One region of the Mesorhizobium sp. WSM4307 genome, then DNA from elsewhere that is predicted to be linked to it. Evidence: riboswitches for the same ligand, from Rfam matches in the RefSeq annotation. Region 1 holds a riboswitch; each other region holds the start of a gene.

Region 1 (6,170 bases):
CGATCCTCGGCGAGCGGTTGTTCAACAACACCGTGCCGGTCGCCACCATCGTCTTTATCGTCTTTGCCGCGATCGCAACGATCGTGCTCAACACGACGCGCTTCGGCCGCTATGTCTTTGCCGTTGGCGGCAATGAGCGCGCGGCGCGAATTTCGGGCGTGCCCGTTTCGATGGTGAAGATCTCGGTCTATGCCATCACCGGTTTTGCCTCGGCCCTTGCCGGCATCGTCCATGCCGGCCAGTTCAATTTCGGCAGCGCCAATGACGGCATGGGCTACGAGCTCACCGCGATCGCCGCCGTGGTCATCGGCGGCACAAGCCTGTTTGGCGGCGCCGGCTCGATGGTCGGCACCGTTGCCGGCACCATCATGCTCGGCGCGCTCGCCAACATCCTGCAGCTGAACAACATCACGCCCGCCATGCAGTTGCTCGCGACCGCCGCGATCATCGTGCTGGCGGCGGTGCTTCAATCCCTCGTTCGCCGCCGCGAGGGGTTGGGTCGTTAGGAGGAAGGCGGCAACAAAGTCGAAGTCAAACCAAGGTCTGGCCCCCCGGCCCGACGAGGAGGAGAGCGAGTATGAAAACCACAAGACAAGGAACGAGGAACACGCTTCATGCCGTGCTTCTGGCAGGCGCGGGCCTGTGCATTGCAGGAGCCGCCCAGGCCGCCGACCCGATGGTCAAGGCCTGCGCCAAGGACGGCCAGTTCATCATCGGCTTCTCGCAGGCCAACAACGCCGAACCCTATCGCCAGCATGTCAATGACGAACTGACGGCGGCGGCCAAGGCCGTGCCGGGCTTCACTCTGCAGATCGCCGACGGCGCCGGCAACGTCAACACGCAGACCTCGCAGGTCGACAATTTCATCACCCAGAAAGTCGATCTGCTGCTGATCTCGCCCTTCGAGGCGGCACCGCTGACGCCGGCGGTGAAGCGCGCCATGGATGCCGGCATCCCGGTCATCGAGCTCGACCGCAAGACGGTCGGCGATCCCGGCAAGGACTACACCGCCTTCATCGGCGGCGACAATTACAAGATTGCGCTCGAGGCCGGCAAATACACCGCCAAGACCTTGCTGCCGGATGGCGGCGAGGCGGCGGTGCTGGAAGGCTTGCCGAGCTCGACGCCGGCGGTGGAGCGGCTGAACGGCTTCAAGGACGGCGTCAAGGGGAATGCCAAGATCCAGGTCGTCGCCGAGCAGGCCGCCGACTGGGTGCCGGACAAAGCCCAGACCGCCTTTGCCGCCATGCTGCAGGCGCATCCCGACATCAAGGTGCTCTATGCCTCCAACGACATGATGGCGGCCGGCGCGCTGCTTGCCGCCAAGGGAGCCGGCAAGGACGTCAAGATCATCGGCACCGACGGCCTGCCTGGACCGGCCGGCGGCATCGAGGCCGTCGCCAAGGGCGACTGGGCGGCAACCTTCACCTACCCGACGGGTGCGAAGGAAGCGATCGAGATGTCGAAGAAGATCCTGCTCGACTGCTCGACCTCGGTGGAGCCGACGGTAACGGTCGAGACGACGGCGATCACGGCGGAGAATGCCAAGCAGCTGATGGGGAAGTGAAGGGCGATTAGCGCTCGGCGCTGAGGTTGAGACAGCAGGGCCCCGCGCGGGGCCTTGCTTTTTTGCTATTGCTAGATCTGGTCGTGCTCGTGCCAGCTTCGGCCCGCCACCCCAGTCGCTTACTTTGCGTTTAGCCCCGTCATGTAAGGATCCGTAATCCCAAGGGGGCGCGAATGCTGGATAATTACGAGGCCGACCGGTTTGGCGTGATTCACCAGATCGACGTCACGCCGATCAAATACGACAAGCAGTACATTTCCTATTACGAGGATCTGAGCGACCGGACCATCAAGCTCGGCTATCAGCGGCTTGGCTGGGTGCTGGGGGTCACCGGTGAGATACCTCGATCCGTGCTGGAGATTGGTTATGGCACCGGCACCTTTGTCGAGGCCGCCAAAATTACCGGGGTTGCCGACTGTGCCGGCTGCGACATCACCAGATTTCCGCTGCCCGAGGGCGTCCGCTTTGTCGATTGGGACGAGGCGCTCGCCGGCTCGTGGGATCTCGTCGCCATGTTCGACGTGCTCGAGCACATTCCGGATCTGGGTTTCCTCGCCCGCCTTCAGAGCCGCCACCTGGCCATCGCCGTCCCTTACTGCCGCTGGCGTGAACTCGGCGCCGACGGCGAAGCGTGGTTTCGGACGTGGCGCATGCGTCTGCCTAACGAGCACCTGCACCATTTCGACCGTGACTCGCTGGTGGCGCTCCTCGAGCATTACGGCTTCGAATGCGTGACGCTGAATTGCTTTGAAGACGAGATCAGACTGCGGCCGGGCGAAGCGGGTCCGAATATTCTGTCAGGCTTTTTCAGAAAGCTATAGGCCGGTTCCTCGGCGACCGCGGCCAGGTGTCATGCCTCCTGCCTGGTGACCGCTCGCGGCTGAAAACCGCAGCCGCGCCGAAGCCGCATTGCGCGACGACAGGGGTTGACATCGCCGCGAAACATCGCTTCAAACGTAATGTTATTACATATGGAGCATGTGGCGACGGCGTCGCAAAAAACTCATTGCGATGCGATCGACGGAAATCTACGGTGGGTGCGTGATGGCCCCCGCGCCGAAAGGCAAGGGGTGAAAAGGGAACACGGTGAGACCTCAAAAGGTCGAGGCCGTGGCTGCCCCCGCAACTGTAAGCGGTGAGCAAGATCCGACATGCCACTGGCCGGCAAGGCTGGGAAGGCTGGATTGCGCCGAGACCCGCGAGCCAGGAGACCTGCCATCAACTGAGTTGACCGGACGGGGTGTGCCGGGAGGAGGCGTGGACGTCGGTCTTGTCGGCCGGCTCGCCAACATCCTTCCGTCGCCAGTTTTGAAAGTGACGGAAAGTTGGACGGCGCCATCGATCATCGTATCATCGTGTGCACGCTTTGCCGCGACGTTCCGACCGGCATCAGGTCGGGCGAAAGCCTGTGCGTGGATTTGCGCTCCCGGCTCGCAGCCTGCCATGAACCCGCCGTGGCGCATGGCTTCACGGTCGAAGGCGTCGAATGCATGGCGGGCTGCGCGCGGCCGCTGACGGTGGCCTTCCAGGCGCCGGGCAAGGCCTCCTATCTCTTCGGCTCCATCGACGCCGAGGCCGACGCCGGCGATCTCCTGCGATTTGCCCGACTTTACGCCTCGCTCGCCGACGGCTGGTGCAATTCCGGACAACGTCCGCCGCGACTGGCCGGCAAGACACTGGCCCGCATTCCCGGGCCGGCCAAGTTTCCGGGCAACAGCCGATGACAATGCCACTCCTCGAAGCGCGCGACCTCAGCGCCATGGTCAATGGCCGGCATCTGGTCCACGCCTTCAGCCTGTCGGTGGCCTCGGGCGATCGCCTTGCCATCATCGGCCCCAATGGCGCCGGCAAGACCACGCTGCTGCGCATGCTGTCGGGCATGCTCAGGCCAAGTGCGGGCGAGGTGAAGCTTGGCGGGCGCCGCCTGGACCGTATCGCGACCGCCGAGCGGGCCCTGCATATCGCCGTCGTCGGCCAGACCGACCAGCCGGACCCGCGGCTGGCGGTGATCGACTATGTCGAGCTCGGCCGCGTCCCGCATGCCGGCCTGAGACGCAGGAGCGAGGAGCGCGACATCGTCGTCGACGCGTTGCGCCGGACCGGCCTGTTGCCGCTGCTTGGCCGCACCATCGGCTCGCTGTCGGGCGGCGAGCGCCAGCGCGCCCAACTGGCGCGCGCCATCGCGCAGCAACCGAAAGTGCTGTTCCTCGACGAGCCGACCAACCATCTCGATCCGCGCGCCCGCGGCGAGCTGCTCGAGCTCGTAGCCGGCTTCGGCATGACGGTGATCGCGGTGCTGCACGATCTGGCCCTGGTGGCGCCCTTCGCCACCAGGGTCGCGGTGATGAGCGAGGCGCGGCTGCATGCGCTGGCGGCACCCGGCGAAGCGCTGACGCAAAAGCTGATCCGCGAGATTTTCGGCGTCGACGTGTTTCGCCTGCGCCATCCGACCGAAGACCGCGAACTCACGGTGTTCGATGTTCCGAACCGCGCCGCGCCGCCATCCTGATCGAGCCCATCCCTCATCCGACACTGTTCAGCCAAGGAGCAAAATCCGTGAAACGCCTCGCCCTGTCGCTCGTCTTCTTGCTGCTGGCCCCGGCAGCCTTCGCCTTCCCGGTCACCGTCGACAGCTGCGGCAAGCCGCTGACCTTCGACGCGCCACCCAAGCGCGCCGTCATCCATGATCTCAACATGGCCGAAATGGCCTTCGCGCTGAAGCTGCAGCCGTCGATCGTCGGCCTGACCGGCATCACCGGATGGTACAAGGTCGGCCCCGAGTTCAAGGCCGAGCAGGGTTCCATCCCGGAACTGGCGCCCAAATACCCGACGCTCGAAAACCTCGTCGCCGTCGAGCCCGATTTCTTCTTCGCCGGCTGGTACTATGGCATGAAGCCGGGTGGCGACGTGACGCCCGACAGGCTCGCCCCGCACGGCATCAAGACGCTGGTGCTGACCGAAAGCTGCGTCCATCTCGACAAGAACCGTCCGGCCGCCTCGATGGACCTGCTCTATGGCGATGTCGAAAAGCTGGGCAAGATCTTCGGCAAGGACGCGGACGCGGAGAAGCTTGTCTCCGGCTGGAAGGCGCAACTCGCGGAAATCATCGCCAAGGTTGGCGACCGCAAGGGGACGCGGGTATTCCTCTATGATTCCGGCGAGGACAAGCCGTTCACATCAGGCAAATTCGCCATTCCGAGCGCCATGATCGCGGCCGCGGGTGGGGACAACATCATGGCCGACATGGACACCAGCTGGGGCAACACGGACTGGGAAACCGTGGCGTCGCGCAATCCGCAGTTCCTCATCCTGCTCGATTACCAGGATGGCGGCGGCTACAAGAAACTGCTCGATTTCTTGAAGGCGCACCCGGCGATGAAGGAGACGGACGCGGTCAAGAACGAGCGCTTCGTGGCGCTGCGCTATGCCGAACTGACGCCCGGGCCGGCAAACATCGAGGCGATCGGCAAGATCGCCAGGGCGATGCATCCGGAAGCGTTCTGATGCTTGTTGCCCCTGGGCATAAATCCGGCGCGCTTTCGGGACACAAGGCATTCGCGCTAGCGATGGTGGCGGGCACGATGGCGATCGTCGGCCTCCTGCTGCTGTCGATCGCCTATGGTTCGACGCTGATCCCACTCACCGACGTCATCGCCTCGCTTGGCCAGGCCGTCGGATTGAACGAACACCAGGTGTCTGGCCCGGTCGGCAAGATCGTCGTCGATCTCAGGCTGCCGCGCACGATCCTGGCGGTGTGTGTCGGCGGCGGCCTCGGCATAACAGGCGCGTTGCTGCAGACGGTGACCCGCAACGATCTTGCCGATCCCTTCCTGTTCGGCCTGTCGTCGGGGGCGGCGGCCGGTGCCGTTTCCGTCATCACCGTCTTTGGTGACACTTTCGGCATCTGGACCTTGCCGGTCGCTGCCTTCACCGGCGGCATACTGGCCGCCTGCATCGTCCTGCTGCTGGTCGCGCGGGTGAGGGGGCAGGGACCCGAACGGCTGATCCTCGCCGGCCTTGCCGTCTCCTTCCTGTTCACGGCCTTGACCAACTATCTGGTTTTTGCCGGCGACCAGCGCGCCGCCCATTCGGTGCTGTTCTGGACGATGGGCGGGCTCGGGCTGGCGCGCTGGGACAATGTCTGGCTGGGCGCCTTGGGCGCCGGCACGATTGCAGCCTACGGGCTGTGGAACCACCGCAGGCTGGACGCTTTCCTGGCGGGTGAAAGTGCCGCCGAAAGCCTTGGCGTGCCGGTGGCGCGGATGCGCAGGACGACGTTTCTCGTCGCCGCCTTTTCGACGGCAATTCTCGTCTCGGTCGCCGGCGTCATCGGCTTTGTCGGGCTTATGATCCCGCATCTCTCGCGGCCGCTGGCCGGTCCCTTGCATCTGCGCCTGATCGCCAGCTGTGCGCTGTTCGGGGCGGTGCTGTTGCTGGCAAGCGATCTTCTGGCGCGAACCCTGCTGCCGCCGCAGGAACTGCCGATCGGCATCATCACCAGCTCGCTCGGCGCCTTCTTCGTCGTCACGCTGGTCGTGAGAAACCGGCTCTGACCGCAAGAGCAATTTCAGGAAAAGTGTGAAGCGGTTTTCCCGGGAAAAGC
Region 2 (6,170 bases), on a different contig from region 1:
TTGCGGGATCCCTTCAACCGCATAGCCCTGTTCCTTCAGGTCATGCAGCATCGCCAGCACGCTCGACGGCACGTCGAGGCCGACAGCATAGCCGGTACGGCCGGGAGCGCTTGGGTAATCCGGGATCAGAATGGCCAGCTTGCGTTCGGCGCGGGGCGTGTCCTGCAACTTGATGAAGGCTGCCACGCGGTCAGCCACCTGCGCGACGCGATCCGGTTCCGGCCGGTTGGCGAAGGCGCGGTGGCCAAGCGCGGGATCGACATCGCTTTCGCCCTTGAAGGAAATCGCGCCGGCGAGGATGCGGCCGTCCAACTCTGGCAGGACGACATGCATTGCGAGGTCGGCGGGCGCCAGGCCGCGCTGGTTGCTTTCCCAGACGTCGCGGCGGGTGGTGGCGACGATGACCTGGAAGACCGGCACGCCGGCGCGGTCGAACAGGGTTTCGACGCCGGGCTCGGCGCCGGAGGCGAAGGCGGTCGCGGTGATGATGGCGGCGGGTCTGAGCGTGGCGAGCGCGGTTTCCGCGAAGGCCAGGGATGTCGGGTCCTTGAGGCTGGAGACGAAGATGGGGACAGGCGTCATGCCGCGCGCGCTCAGCGCTTCAAAAAGCGCGTCGATCGGAGCGACGTCGGCGGCGAGAAGCATCGAGCGGTAGAAGAGAATGGGCACGACCTTTCCCTCGCCCTCGAGGGCGAGGGGGACGACGCCGCGGCCTGGCTCGTAGTAGCCGGCCTTCGGCACCGCCACCGGCTCAACCACAGCCGCGTCCTGTCCAGCCAGCCTGGCCAGCCTCTGCACCAGCGCGCCCATATTGGCCGGGCCGCCCTCGCGGAAATAGCCGAGCAGGTCGTCCAATTCCCGGCGCGGCAGCGTCGAGGCTTCGATCAGCCTGATATCCTCGTCATGGCTTTCGCCCGGCAGCAGCGCCAGCTTGATGCCGCGCTCGCGGGCGGTCGAGGCCAGCTGGTCGCAGCCATAGCGCCACCAGTCGTAGCCGCCGAGGATGCGCACCAGGATGATCTTGGCGTGGCGGGCGACGCTGTCGACCCAGAGGTCGACGGACATCGGGTGGCGCAGGTCGCGCAGGGCGGCCAGCCGCATCGAGGGCAGGCGGGCGGCATCCGCCTTCCAGGCGGCCGCCAGTCCGGCGAGGTCGCTGTCGGTGAAGGACAGGGCCACGATATCCGCCGGCGTCTGCCGCAGATCGACCGGCTCGGCGAGATCGTCGAGCGAGGCGGAGGTCGTGGTGAGGATATGCATCGCGGCCCGTGTCTGAAATCAGCCGGCGAGTATACGCTCGATTGCCGGGCGGTTCAGCCCCTTGAGGCCGATGACGACCAGGCGCGAACGGCGGTCGTCCTCGGCGGTCCAGGCGCGGTCGTAGTAATGATTGACGCGCGGGCCGACCGCCTGCAGCAAGAGCCGCATCGGCTTGCCGCCGACCTCGACGAAGCCTTTCACGCGCAGCACGTTTTCCTGTTCGGCGGCGGCGGCCACGCGCTGTGCCAGTTCGTCCGGATTGGCGATCGAGGGAATGTCGACGATGAAGGTGTCGAAGTCGTCATGCTCGTGGTCGAAGGCGCCGTCATGATGCGACTTGCGGTTCTCGATGTCGTCCTCGACGGCGAGACCAAGTCCGAGCAGCACGGAGGGATCGACCTCGCCATGCGAGGTCGGCACGATCTTCACGGCACGGGCGGAGTGTTCGCCGATGATGGCGTTGGCGCGGGCCGAGCCGGCGGCGTTCATCAGATCGCTTTTCGACAGGATGATCAGGTCGGCGCAGGCGATCTGGTCCTCGAACAGTTCCTCGACCGGGTCGTCATGATCGAGGCTGTCATCTTGCGCACGCTGCGCCTGCAAGGCGTCCATGTCGTTGGCGACACGGCCTTCGGCAAGTGCGGGACCATCGACCACAGCGATCACGCCGTCGACGGTCACGCGGCTCTTCACCGTCGGCCACTGGAACGCCTGGACCAGCGGCTTGGGCAGGGCCAGGCCCGAGGTCTCGATCAGTATGTGGTCGACCTTCGGGTTGAGCGACAGGATCTGGTCGAGCGCCGGCACGAAATCGTCGGCCACGGTGCAGCAGATGCAGCCATTGGCGAGTTCGACGATGTTTTCCTCCGGGCAGGTGTCGATGCCGCAGCCCTTCAAAATCTCGCCGTCGATGCCGATGTCGCCGAACTCGTTGACGATGATCGCAATGCGCTTGCCGCCGGCGTTCTCCAGGAGATGGCGGACCAGCGTCGTCTTGCCGGCGCCGAGGAAGCCGGTGACGACGGTACAGGGGACGCGGGTGACGGAAGCGCTCATGATCAGTCCTTCAACAGGTCGAGGGGAGGAATGCGGGCAACGAGGCCGCGCTTGAGGGAAGCAGGCCGGTCGCGCCATGGAATGAGGCCGTCCGTCGAGGTGGCGAAGAGTTTGGCGCCGGCGACGAGGTCGGCGCCGCTGGTCACGGTCAGGTCGCCGAAGACGTAGCTCCAGCAGCCGTCGCGTAGGATCGCGGCGCTCAGCCGGCGCTTGCAATTGCCGAGACATTCGACCGTGTGGATGCGGATGTTTCCATCAGATGCGGCGCGGCGTGTGTCGTCAGCCAAGAGTTCGCCGGCGCGGGGATGGGCGTCGGAGCCAGTCTCGTCGCGGCACGAGGCGCAGACGATCACCGTGACGCCGGCCAAGGCTTCGCCGTCGGCGGACGAATTGTCCTCTGTGCCAGCCGAAAAACTGCCGTTCTGGTCCAAAAAACCGGGCTCCTTGCCCGGAAACCCGCCGGGCGATCGGATTCTTTTGTCGCAGACGGCAGGTCTCCTGGCTCGCGGGTTATCGCCTTGGGTGCCGCCTTCCCGGGAACATCCCAGTGGCTTTCGGCCTTGGCTCGTCGCTTACAGTTGCGGGGACAGCCGCGGATTTGAGATTTTTCACCTCTCACCGCATTCCCTCTTAGCCCCTGCCGTTGCGGGCAAGGGACCGTCTGGAGCGGATTTAGGCTTTTGCAGGCAGCGGTGTCAACGCACGGCTACGACATGGCGATGTCGGCAAGCGCCAGGCCCAAATCGCCGGCAGGCGTCACTTCCATGCGTTCAAGGCCGAGCCAGCCTTGCATCTGCTTCAGTTCCTCGGAGAGCTGCGCGGCGGTCTCGGGCGGTGCCTTGGGCTCGGCGTAGGCGGCGTGGACGCGCAGGACGCTGGCTGGCCGGTCGGCCTTGAGGTCGACACGCGCGACGATCCTGTCGCCGAGCAGGAAAGGCAGGACGTAGTAGCCGTATTGGCGCTTCTCGGCGGGCGTATAGATCTCGATGCGGTAGTGGAAATCGAACAGCCGCTCCGAGCGCGAGCGCTCGAAGACGACCGGGTCGAACGGCGCCAGCAGGGCGCGGGCCTCGATCTTCCGGGGCAGGCGGGCGTCCTTATGAAGGTAGGCCGGCTTGTCCCAGCCTTCGACGCGCACCGGCAGCAGTTCACCCAACTCGACCAGTTCCTCCAGCCGGCCTTTCATGTCGGCCGGCGACAGCCGAAAATAGTCGCGCAAATCGCCTGATGTCGCCACCCCGTGGGCGCGGGCGGAAATGCGCAGCAATTCGCGGTGCGCGTCCTCGGCGGCCGGCACCGGCAGATCGAGGATCGCCTGCGGCAGCACGCGCTCGGGCAGATCATAGAAGCGCTCGAAGCCGCGGCGGTGCGCCGTGGTGATGCGGCCGGCCCAGAACAGCCATTCGAAGGCGTGCTTGGCATGGCTCCAGCCCCACCAGCCGCCCGAACCTTTCTGGCCTTCCAGCGCCGAAGCCGCGATCGGGCCGCGCGCGACGACCTCGCGGTAGATCTCTTCTATGTACGCGGCATGCTCGCGGCCCCATTTGGCCAGGCCCAGATACATCTCGTCGCCCTGCTCGGCGCGTTGCATGCGCCAGCGCATCAGCGGGTAGGTCTCGACCGGCAGGAACGAGGCCTCATGCGCCCAGTATTCGAAGACCGTGCGCTTGCGCGTCACCGCGGCATTGTCGAGCAGCGCCAGTGGGTAGGGGCCGAGCCGCGAATAGAGCGGCATGTAATGCGCGCGCACCACCGCGCTGACGGAATCGATCTGCAGCAGGCCGGTGCGGGAGAGCACACGGGCAAAGTGGCGGCGATCGGGTGTGCCATTTGGGCGGGGATCGAGAAATCCCTGTGCGGCGAGCGCAATACGCCGGGCGGCGGCAAGCGAGATCTTTTCCTTCATGCAGCTGTCACTCTAAGGGCGTTTCGACCGAGGTCCGACGGGTGATTCCAGCCCATGCTAGCAGGGTTTTTGCGGCAACCCTGTCAGGAGAGAAAAGTGGAGTAAAAGGCGAAGGAAATCAAACAGGAGGGGATCGGACCAGTTTCTCCGGATATGCCGTCCAGGCCGGCGTTTTGAACAAGGTTTGACTTGCTTCGCTGGAAGTGCTGCGCTAACCCTCGCCGCGTTGCAGCATAGGCCCCTTAAAACGGTTCAGCGGTTAATCTGTCACGCTTCCGCATTAAGGTCCGGTGCTGTAATCAAAGTGGATTGGCGCCAACGGAAAGCCGCTGCATGAACGCACTTCTCAGTTCGTACCTGCCCATCGTCCTGTTCATCGGCGTGGCGCTGGTCGTCGGCCTGGCGCTGCTGGCCGCACCGTTCCTGGTGGCCTACCGCAATCCCGATCCCGAAAAGCTTTCCGCCTACGAGTGCGGTTTCAACTCGTTCGACGATGCCCGCATGAAATTCGACATCCGCTTCTACCTGGTGTCGATCCTGTTCATCATCTTCGATCTGGAAGTGGCCTTCCTGTTTCCCTGGGCTGTGTCCTTCTCGAAGATCGGCATGCTCGGTTTCTGGTCGATGATGGTGTTTTTGGCAGTGCTGACCATCGGCTTTGCCTATGAATGGAAAAAAGGAGCGCTGGAATGGGATTGAACGACAGTTCAGGCACCCTTGTCGCGCCGAAGCCGAAGGGCATCATCGATCCCAACACCGGTCGGCCGGTTGGGGAGGACGATCCCTTCTTCCTCGAAATCAACAATGAGCTCGCCGACAAGGGGTTCCTGGTCACCTCGACCGAGGCGCTGATCACCTGGGCGCGCAGCGGCTCGCTGATGTTCATGACCTTCGGTCTGGCATGCTGCGCCGTCGAGATGATCCACACCTCGATGCCGCGCTACGACTCGGAGCGCTTCGGTGTCGCGCCGCGCGCGTCGCCGCGCCAGTCCGACATCATGATCGTCGCCGGCACGCTGACCAACAAGATGGCGCCGGCGCTGCGCAAGGTCTACGACCAGATGCCCGAGCCGCGCTACGTCATCTCGATGGGCTCCTGCGCCAATGGCGGCGGCTACTACCACTATTCCTATTCGGTGGTGCGCGGCTGCGACCGCGTCGTGCCGGTCGACATCTATGTGCCCGGCTGCCCGCCGAGCGCCGAAGCTTTGCTCTACGGCATTCTTCTCCTGCAGAAGAAAATCCGCCGCACCGGCACGATCGAACGGTAAATCCATGGCCGCATCCCTTAGCGAACTGTCGACCTATCTCGGCGAAAGGCTGATTGGTCGCGTCAATGACGCGGTGCTCGCCTATGGCGAGCTGACCATCCATGTCGAGCCGCGCGACCTCATCGAAGTCGTGACCTTCCTGCGCGACGATGCGCGCTGCCAGTTCATCTCGATCATCGATGTCTGCGGCGCCGACTATCCGTCGCGGGCCAAGCGCTTCGACGTCGTCTATCACTTGTTGTCGCCGAAACAGAATGTGCGCATCCGCGTCAAGGTGCAGGCCGACGAGGAGACGATGGTGCCCTCGATCACCGGCGTTTATCCCGGTGCCGACTGGTTCGAGCGCGAGACCTACGACCTCTATGGCGTGCTGTTCTCGGGCCATCCCGACCTGCGTCGCCTTTTGACCGACTACGGTTTCGAAGGCCACCCGCTGCGCAAGGATTTCCCGCTGACCGGTTTTGTCGAAGTGCGTTACGACGACGAAGCCAAGCGCGTCATCTACGAGCCGGTCGAGCTCAAGCAGGAATTCCGCAATTTTGATTTTCTCTCGCCATGGGAAGGGACGGATTACGTCCTGCCGGGCGATGAAAAAGCCAAGACGAATTGAGGCGCCAGAATGGCTGAAACCTCCGTCCGCAATTTCAACATCAACTTCGGCCCGCAACACCCTGCGG
Region 3 (6,170 bases), on a different contig from region 1:
GGTGACCAGATCGGCCGCTTCGACCAGTGCCGGCTTGGCGTTGCGGCCGGTGACGACGACATGCAGTCCCTTGCGGCGTGCCTTAAGCTCGGCAACCACCTTGTCGAGATCGAGATAATCATAGCGCAGCGCGATGTTGAGTTCGTCAAGCACGACAAGGCTGATCGAGGGATCGGCGATCAACTCCAGCGCCTTGGTCCAGGCAGCCTCGGCGGCAGCGATATCGCGCTTCAGATCCTGCGTCTCCCAGGTAAAGCCCTCGCCCATCGCGTGCCAGACGACGCGGTCGCCGAAGGCGGCAAACGCATCCTTCTCGCCGGTGTGCCATTTGCCCTTGATGAACTGCACGACGCCGACGCGCTTGCCATAGCCGAGCATGCGCAGCGCCAGCCCGAAGGCGGCGGTGGTCTTGCCCTTGCCGGGTCCAGTGTTGACGATCAGCAGCCCCTTCTCGACCGTCTTTTCCGCCACCTCGGCATCCTGCACCGCCTTGCGCTTGGCCATCTTGGCGCGGTGGCGTTCCTCGTCTTTTGCGTCGATATCGGTCATTATTTCACCTTGAGCGGCAGCCCGGCCACCATCAATAGCACCGTATCGGAAATTGCCGCGACCTGCTGGTTGAGCCGGCCGGCCGCGTCTCTGAAGCGGCGTGCCAGCGCATTGTCCGGCACGATACCTTGCCCGACTTCGTTGGAGACCACGAACCACGATCCGCGCGGCCGCGACAGCACGTCGGCGAGCCGCCGGCATTCTGCGTCCAGATCATGGTCGGCCAGCATATGATTGGTCAGCCACAGCGTCAGACAATCGACAAGCACCGGCTGGTTGTCGGGTAGCGCTTCGAGCGCGCCAGCGAGATCGAGCGGCGCATCGATGGTCGCCCACCCCTCACCGCGCCGCGACCGATGCAACGCGATGCGCTCGCGCATTTCGTCGTCATAGGCTTCAGCGGTGGCGATATAGGCCCATGGCGGCGGCAGCGCCGTCGCCAGGGTTTCGGCATGAGCGCTCTTGCCGGAGCGCGCACCGCCGATGATGAAGGTCAAACTGCGATCAGGCAAAGCTGTCGCGCAGGCTGGTCGCCGTGCCGGTGAAGCGTCCGCGTACCACGCCGACAACCGCGCCGAGCACCAGCCAGAACACCAGATTGGTCAGCGTTACCGCCACCACGAACTGGTGATGCAGGCCTTCGGGGATCGACGTTATGAAGCTGTCCGGCTGCGGCGCACCGACGATATGCGGCGCCACGATCAGGACCACCGCAAGGATCGCCAGCGGCAACGATTTGCGGAAGGCGAGAAGACCCAGGCCAGCCGCTGTCGCCGCCACCGTCGCCCACCACCAGATCTGGCGTTGGGTGAGGTCGGCCACCGGCATCGCCGGTAGTTCCGGCGGCAGGCTGAGGCCCGGGGCGAGCGTGAACGCGGCAAAACCAGCCAGACCCCAGAATACGCCCTGGCGCCAGTTGCCGATGCCGCCGGCGAATTCGGAAACCGCCACCAGGACCAGCGCGAAACCGATGCCGGTGACGATATTGGCCAGCACGCTGAAGGCGAAGCGCTCGAAGCCGTCGGCCGGCGCCCAGCCTTCGTCCTCCGCCGGCGCGGCTGCGTCAGCCGGTGCGGGTGCTGCGGTGCTCATGGCATTTCCCGCAGGTGCCGGGGTGCTCATGGCATTGGTGTCCGCAGCGGCGGGCGCCGCGGCATGCTCATGTTGATGGCCGCCACCGGCCTGTTCGTAGACTTCCGCCTTCAGGATGAGCGGCACGGTCGCATAGGTCTGCAAGCAGGCGAGAACGACGCCGGCCACGAGCCCTGCGATCGCCGCGATAAACACGACGTTGCGAAACAGATTCATGATGTCAGATCCTCGTCAGTGGCAGGGAAAAGCCATCGAATGGCGATAGTCGTGCGCGGCATTGTGGACCGCATCGATATGCGAGAACCCGACAAAGCCGATGATGAACGTGCCGAGCAGCGCGGCGAGCGCCAGCTGCATGAAGCGCGACTGCGAGGAGACGGAGGCGCCGAGGGAGACGGAAGCGGTGTTCATATCTTGTCCTTTCACCCTCCACCCGAGGGCCTGTCAGTTTTGCCGTCGTCGGCAGGTCTCCTGGCTCACGGATCAGCGCCCTTCCCCACCTTCCCGAAGACGAATCTTCAGTGGCATATGGAGAGGACTACCGCACACAGTTGCGGGGGCAGCCACGGCATTGGGCAAGAATTTCGCCCGCACCGCATTCCCTCTTGGCTCCAAAACGGAACCGACGACTGCATGACTATAGGGAAAATCGCGACACGCGGCAAACCAAATTCCGCCGGCAAACAGCGCGATTGCGCCATGCCGTCTCCAGGCACGACAATTGACAATTCTCCTGACCGGGTGTCGGCTGGCCGCTTCACAGGAAGCCAGCCATGCAGCCCATTGCCGGTGAGCGCGCCCCTTACAATGGCCTGACCCAGGCCGAGCCGACCCTGCCCTCGTCGGCCTATTGGGACGGTGAGAGCTACCAGCGCGACCTCGACGCCATCTGGTACAAAAACTGGCTGCTCGTCTGCCGCGAGGCCGATCTGGCCCAGCCGCTGGCCTTCCGCAGGTTTCGCATCGGCACGCAGGACATCATCGTGCTGCGCGACGACACCGGCGCCCTGCGCGCCTTCCACAACACCTGCCGGCATCGCGGTTCGCAGCTTTGCCAGGAGAGCGAGGGCCGGCTGAAGGCGCGGCTGATCACCTGCCCCTATCATGCCTGGTCCTATTCGCTGCGCGGCGACCTCGTGCGCGTGCCGTCGAAATCGTTGCCGGACGGCTTCGACAAGGCCGACCATCCGCTCTACCGCGTCGCGCTCTCGGTGTGGCGCGGCTTCGTGTTCATCAATCTGCAGGAGGGTGCGGCGGACTCCGCGCAGGCATCCTTCGATCCTGCCTCCGGCAATCTCGGCAACTGGCCGCTGGAAACGCTGGTATCGGGCCATGTGCTGCGCAAGGTGATGCACTGCAACTGGAAGATCTTTTGGGAGAACTTCAACGAGTGCCTGCACTGCCCGGGCATCCACAAGGACCTGTCGCGCCTGGTGCCAATCTATGGCCGAGGTCTGATGAGCCGGCACGACGATCCCGAATGGACGCGCCACGCCGACAATGACGCGCCGGAGTTTTCCGGAGGCCTGCGTGCCGGCGCCGAGACCTGGTCGCGCGACGGCAAGACGCACGGGCCGGTCTTCTCCGGGTTGACGCCGGCCGAACGCGTCGCCGGCCAGACCTACGCCACCAGCCTGCCCTCAATGTTCATCGTCGGCCATGTCGACTATGTCAGGACGGTACGCCTGGTGCCGCTCGGTCCCGAACAGACGGAGCTTATCGCCGAATGGCTGTTCGCGCCCGAGGCGCTGGCCGCGACCGACATCGACAACATCGTCGCCTTCGGCACACAGGTGCTGGAAGAGGACGCCGCCATCTGCGAGGTCAACCAGAGGGGCCTGCGCTCGATGCGCCACCATGCCGGCGTGCTCATGCCCGAGGAGTATGACCTGCACCGTTTCCACAACTGGGTGCGCGAGCGTCATGCGGCGCTTGCACCAAAGCCGTGATCCTCACAGTGACTTCGGCAGGTATCGCCACGTGACAAAACCGCAAACCGCCGCGAGCAGACCAAGCGTGACGAACACCGAGCCCAGCCCGAAGAAGGCGAGCACCACCGAATAGACCAGCGGCGGCGTCAGTTCGGAAAAATCGAGATAGGTGCGGTAGACCGCCGCCATCTGCGCCCGTTCATAGGAGCGCACCGAACGCATGAAGGCGGTCGAGCCCAGCGCGTCGAGCGCTATGGTGAAGAAGGCGCCGCACAGCAGGAACGCGCCGGTGAGCAGCGGGACGCTCTCTCCGACCGTGCCTGCCGCCAAAAGCATCGCCGACATGGCGAAATAAGCGAATGTCATGGTGCGCCGGCCGCCAAAGCGTTTTCCGGCCTTGCCCCAGAAGATCGCCATGAAGAGCAATGCGTTGCCCGCCGAAACCAGCAGGCCGCCGGCCAGCTTGCCCTCGCCGGTGATCACCATGAACAGCGGCCCATAGACGAAGAACGTCGTCCAGAAGCAGGAGCGGCCGAAGGCGATCAGCCAGGCAAGCCTCAATCTGGGCTGCGCGACGAAGCGGCCGATATTGGCGAGCGGATTGGCCGGCCGTGTCTTGCCGGGCCGGATCGACGGATTGTCGCCCAGCCGATAGGTCCAGAACAGCGCCAAGAGCGCTAGCGCGAACACCGCCACCGCACCATGCGCGGCATAGATACCGAAGCGCGTGTAGAGGAAGATGCCGAGTGTCGGCCCACCGGTCCAGGCAAACATCGACCACGCCATGCGCAGCGATTCGGCCTGCATGAAGTCGGTCTTGCGGATGTGGTCCATGATGTAGAGGTTGAGCGTGATCGAAAGCGCGCTGGCCCCCATGACACGGCACAGCATCCCGGCCAATTGCCCGGCCAGCGTGTGGGTGACGAAGAACAGCGAGCCGATGGCGAGCAGGCAGGCGCCTGCGGTGTAGACCCAGCGCCGGGCAAAGCGGCGGATCAGCAGCGGCATGAACAAGGTTACCGACAGGCCGAGCAGCGCCACGATGGTGTAGAGGATCGAGACGATCTGCTCATTGTGCAGGATTTCGTAGGCCTGGATCGGGATGACGCTCGACACCGTGGCGCGGGCAAAGGATTCGACCGCATAAAGCGAGGCGAAGGTGCGCGCATCCGCGGCCCTGAGGGCCGGGAGCCAGATTGGATGGCGCACATGGGTGGACATTGCTTCCCCAAAGCAGAATCACCGGCCAAATCTGCCTTGGCCGTTCCCGGACGATTAAGAGGAAACCGACGCATAGGCCGTGAAAAGCGAAGTCGGTCAACGACTTCCCGGCACTGGCCTAAAGCGTCGCTTGATCCAACGCCCCGGCTTCTTCTGTCCGGTCCAACCGTGATAGTTCTCACGCGGGGCTGAATCAGATCGCGAGACCATGACCATCCATACGCCGACCGCACCCGCTCCGGAGCCATCCAGGCGCATCGTCGCCATAGACATCGTGCGCGGCATCGCGCTGCTGGCCATGGCGAGCTACCATTTCACCTGGGACCTGGAATTCTTCGGCTATACCGATCCAGGCCTCACCGCCTTCGGCTGGTGGAAGATCTACGCGCGCTGCATTGCCTCGACCTTCCTGTTTCTGGTCGGCGTCAGCCTCTACCTCGCGCACGGCCAGCAAATCCGCTGGAACGGTTTCTGGAAACGTTTTGCCATGGTCGCCGGAGCGGCGATCGCCATTTCGGTGGTAACCCGTATCGCGACGCCGGACGGATTCATCTTCTTCGGCATCCTGCACGAGATCGCGCTCGCCAGCCTGCTCGGCCTCGCCTTCCTGCGGCTGCCCGCCCTGCTGACCCTTGTCGTTGCCGCGCTGGTCATCGCCGCGCCCGTCTATCTGCGCTTCGAAGCGCTGGACCATCCCTGGCTGTGGTGGATCGGCCTGTCGGCGATCAACCCACGCTCCAACGACTATGTGCCGCTGTTTCCGTGGTTCGGCGCGGTGCTTGTCGGCATCGGGGTGGCGAAACTCGCCTCAGCCTCCGGCGTGCGAGCCCGCCTGGCGAGCCTCATGCCCGGCCGCTGGGCCAATCCGCTGGTCTTCATCGGCCGCCACAGCCTCGCTTTCTACCTGATCCACCAGCCGCTGCTGATCGGCTGCGTCTGGCTCTTCTCGCAAGTCATGCCGGCCCAGGTCGAAACCGTGCAGGTCAATTTCCTGAAAACCTGCCAGCGCTCATGCGAGCAGACGCGCAACGCGACCTTCTGTTCGAGCTATTGCAGTTGCATGCTGACGACGCTCGAGGGCGAGGCCGCGCTTGATCGGCTCGAGAACAACGACCAGACTGCGGAATTCCGAGCGCATCTGGGCGATCTGGGCGCCAGCTGCACGGGCCAGACCGAGGACAAGATGAACGAGGGAGGAACGCAATGACCGGAACCCAGCCGAAGCCCGGCGTGATACCGTGGCCGCCGGTGATCTACGTCGCAGCAATCGCCATCAGCGTCATTCTCGGCCTGCTCTATCCGCTGCCCTGGATCGGCGATCTGCTGGGCGACCTGCTGTTCGCGGCCGGCTGGGTGGCACTATTCGCCGTCGCGGCG

What was found. Region 1 has a riboswitch for cobalamin ahead of FJV83_RS05035 (DUF1636 family protein). Riboswitches for the same ligand answer to the same signal wherever they lie in the genome.
Region 2: another riboswitch for cobalamin. It lies ahead of FJV83_RS11710 (DUF1636 family protein); the one in region 1 lies ahead of FJV83_RS05035 (DUF1636 family protein).
Region 3: another riboswitch for cobalamin. It lies ahead of FJV83_RS11940 (CbtB domain-containing protein); the one in region 1 lies ahead of FJV83_RS05035 (DUF1636 family protein).

Annotation. Positions count from the first base shown of each region.
Region 1 is NZ_VFTB01000002.1:283,514-289,683, forward strand. It holds gene FJV83_RS05020 (ABC transporter permease) at 1-506, shown strand, start outside; gene FJV83_RS05025 (substrate-binding domain-containing protein) at 578-1,567, shown strand; gene FJV83_RS05030 (class I SAM-dependent methyltransferase) at 1,741-2,388, shown strand; cobalamin riboswitch at 2,596-2,802, shown strand; gene FJV83_RS05035 (DUF1636 family protein) at 2,893-3,291, shown strand; gene FJV83_RS05040 (ABC transporter ATP-binding protein) at 3,288-4,076, shown strand; gene FJV83_RS05045 (ABC transporter substrate-binding protein) at 4,124-5,071, shown strand; gene FJV83_RS05050 (iron ABC transporter permease) at 5,071-6,120, shown strand.
Region 2 is NZ_VFTB01000004.1:346,630-352,799, forward strand. It holds gene cobN (cobaltochelatase subunit CobN) at 1-1,260, opposite strand, end outside; gene cobW (cobalamin biosynthesis protein CobW) at 1,279-2,316, opposite strand; gene FJV83_RS11710 (DUF1636 family protein) at 2,319-2,747, opposite strand; cobalamin riboswitch at 2,787-2,993, opposite strand; gene FJV83_RS11715 (winged helix-turn-helix domain-containing protein) at 3,023-4,222, opposite strand; gene FJV83_RS11720 (NADH-quinone oxidoreductase subunit A) at 4,556-4,921, shown strand; gene FJV83_RS11725 (NADH-quinone oxidoreductase subunit B) at 4,912-5,493, shown strand; gene FJV83_RS11730 (NADH-quinone oxidoreductase subunit C) at 5,498-6,103, shown strand; gene FJV83_RS11735 (NADH-quinone oxidoreductase subunit D) at 6,113-6,170, shown strand, end outside.
Region 3 is NZ_VFTB01000004.1:392,697-398,866, reverse strand. It holds gene cobO (cob(I)yrinic acid a,c-diamide adenosyltransferase) at 1-549, opposite strand, end outside; gene cobU (bifunctional adenosylcobinamide kinase/adenosylcobinamide-phosphate guanylyltransferase) at 549-1,061, opposite strand; gene FJV83_RS11945 (CbtA family protein) at 1,054-1,857, opposite strand; gene FJV83_RS11940 (CbtB domain-containing protein) at 1,873-2,052, opposite strand; cobalamin riboswitch at 2,085-2,283, opposite strand; gene FJV83_RS11935 (aromatic ring-hydroxylating dioxygenase subunit alpha) at 2,415-3,590, shown strand; gene FJV83_RS11930 (MFS transporter) at 3,594-4,793, opposite strand; gene FJV83_RS11925 (DUF1624 domain-containing protein) at 5,002-6,000, shown strand; gene FJV83_RS11920 (isoprenylcysteine carboxylmethyltransferase family protein) at 5,997-6,170, shown strand, end outside.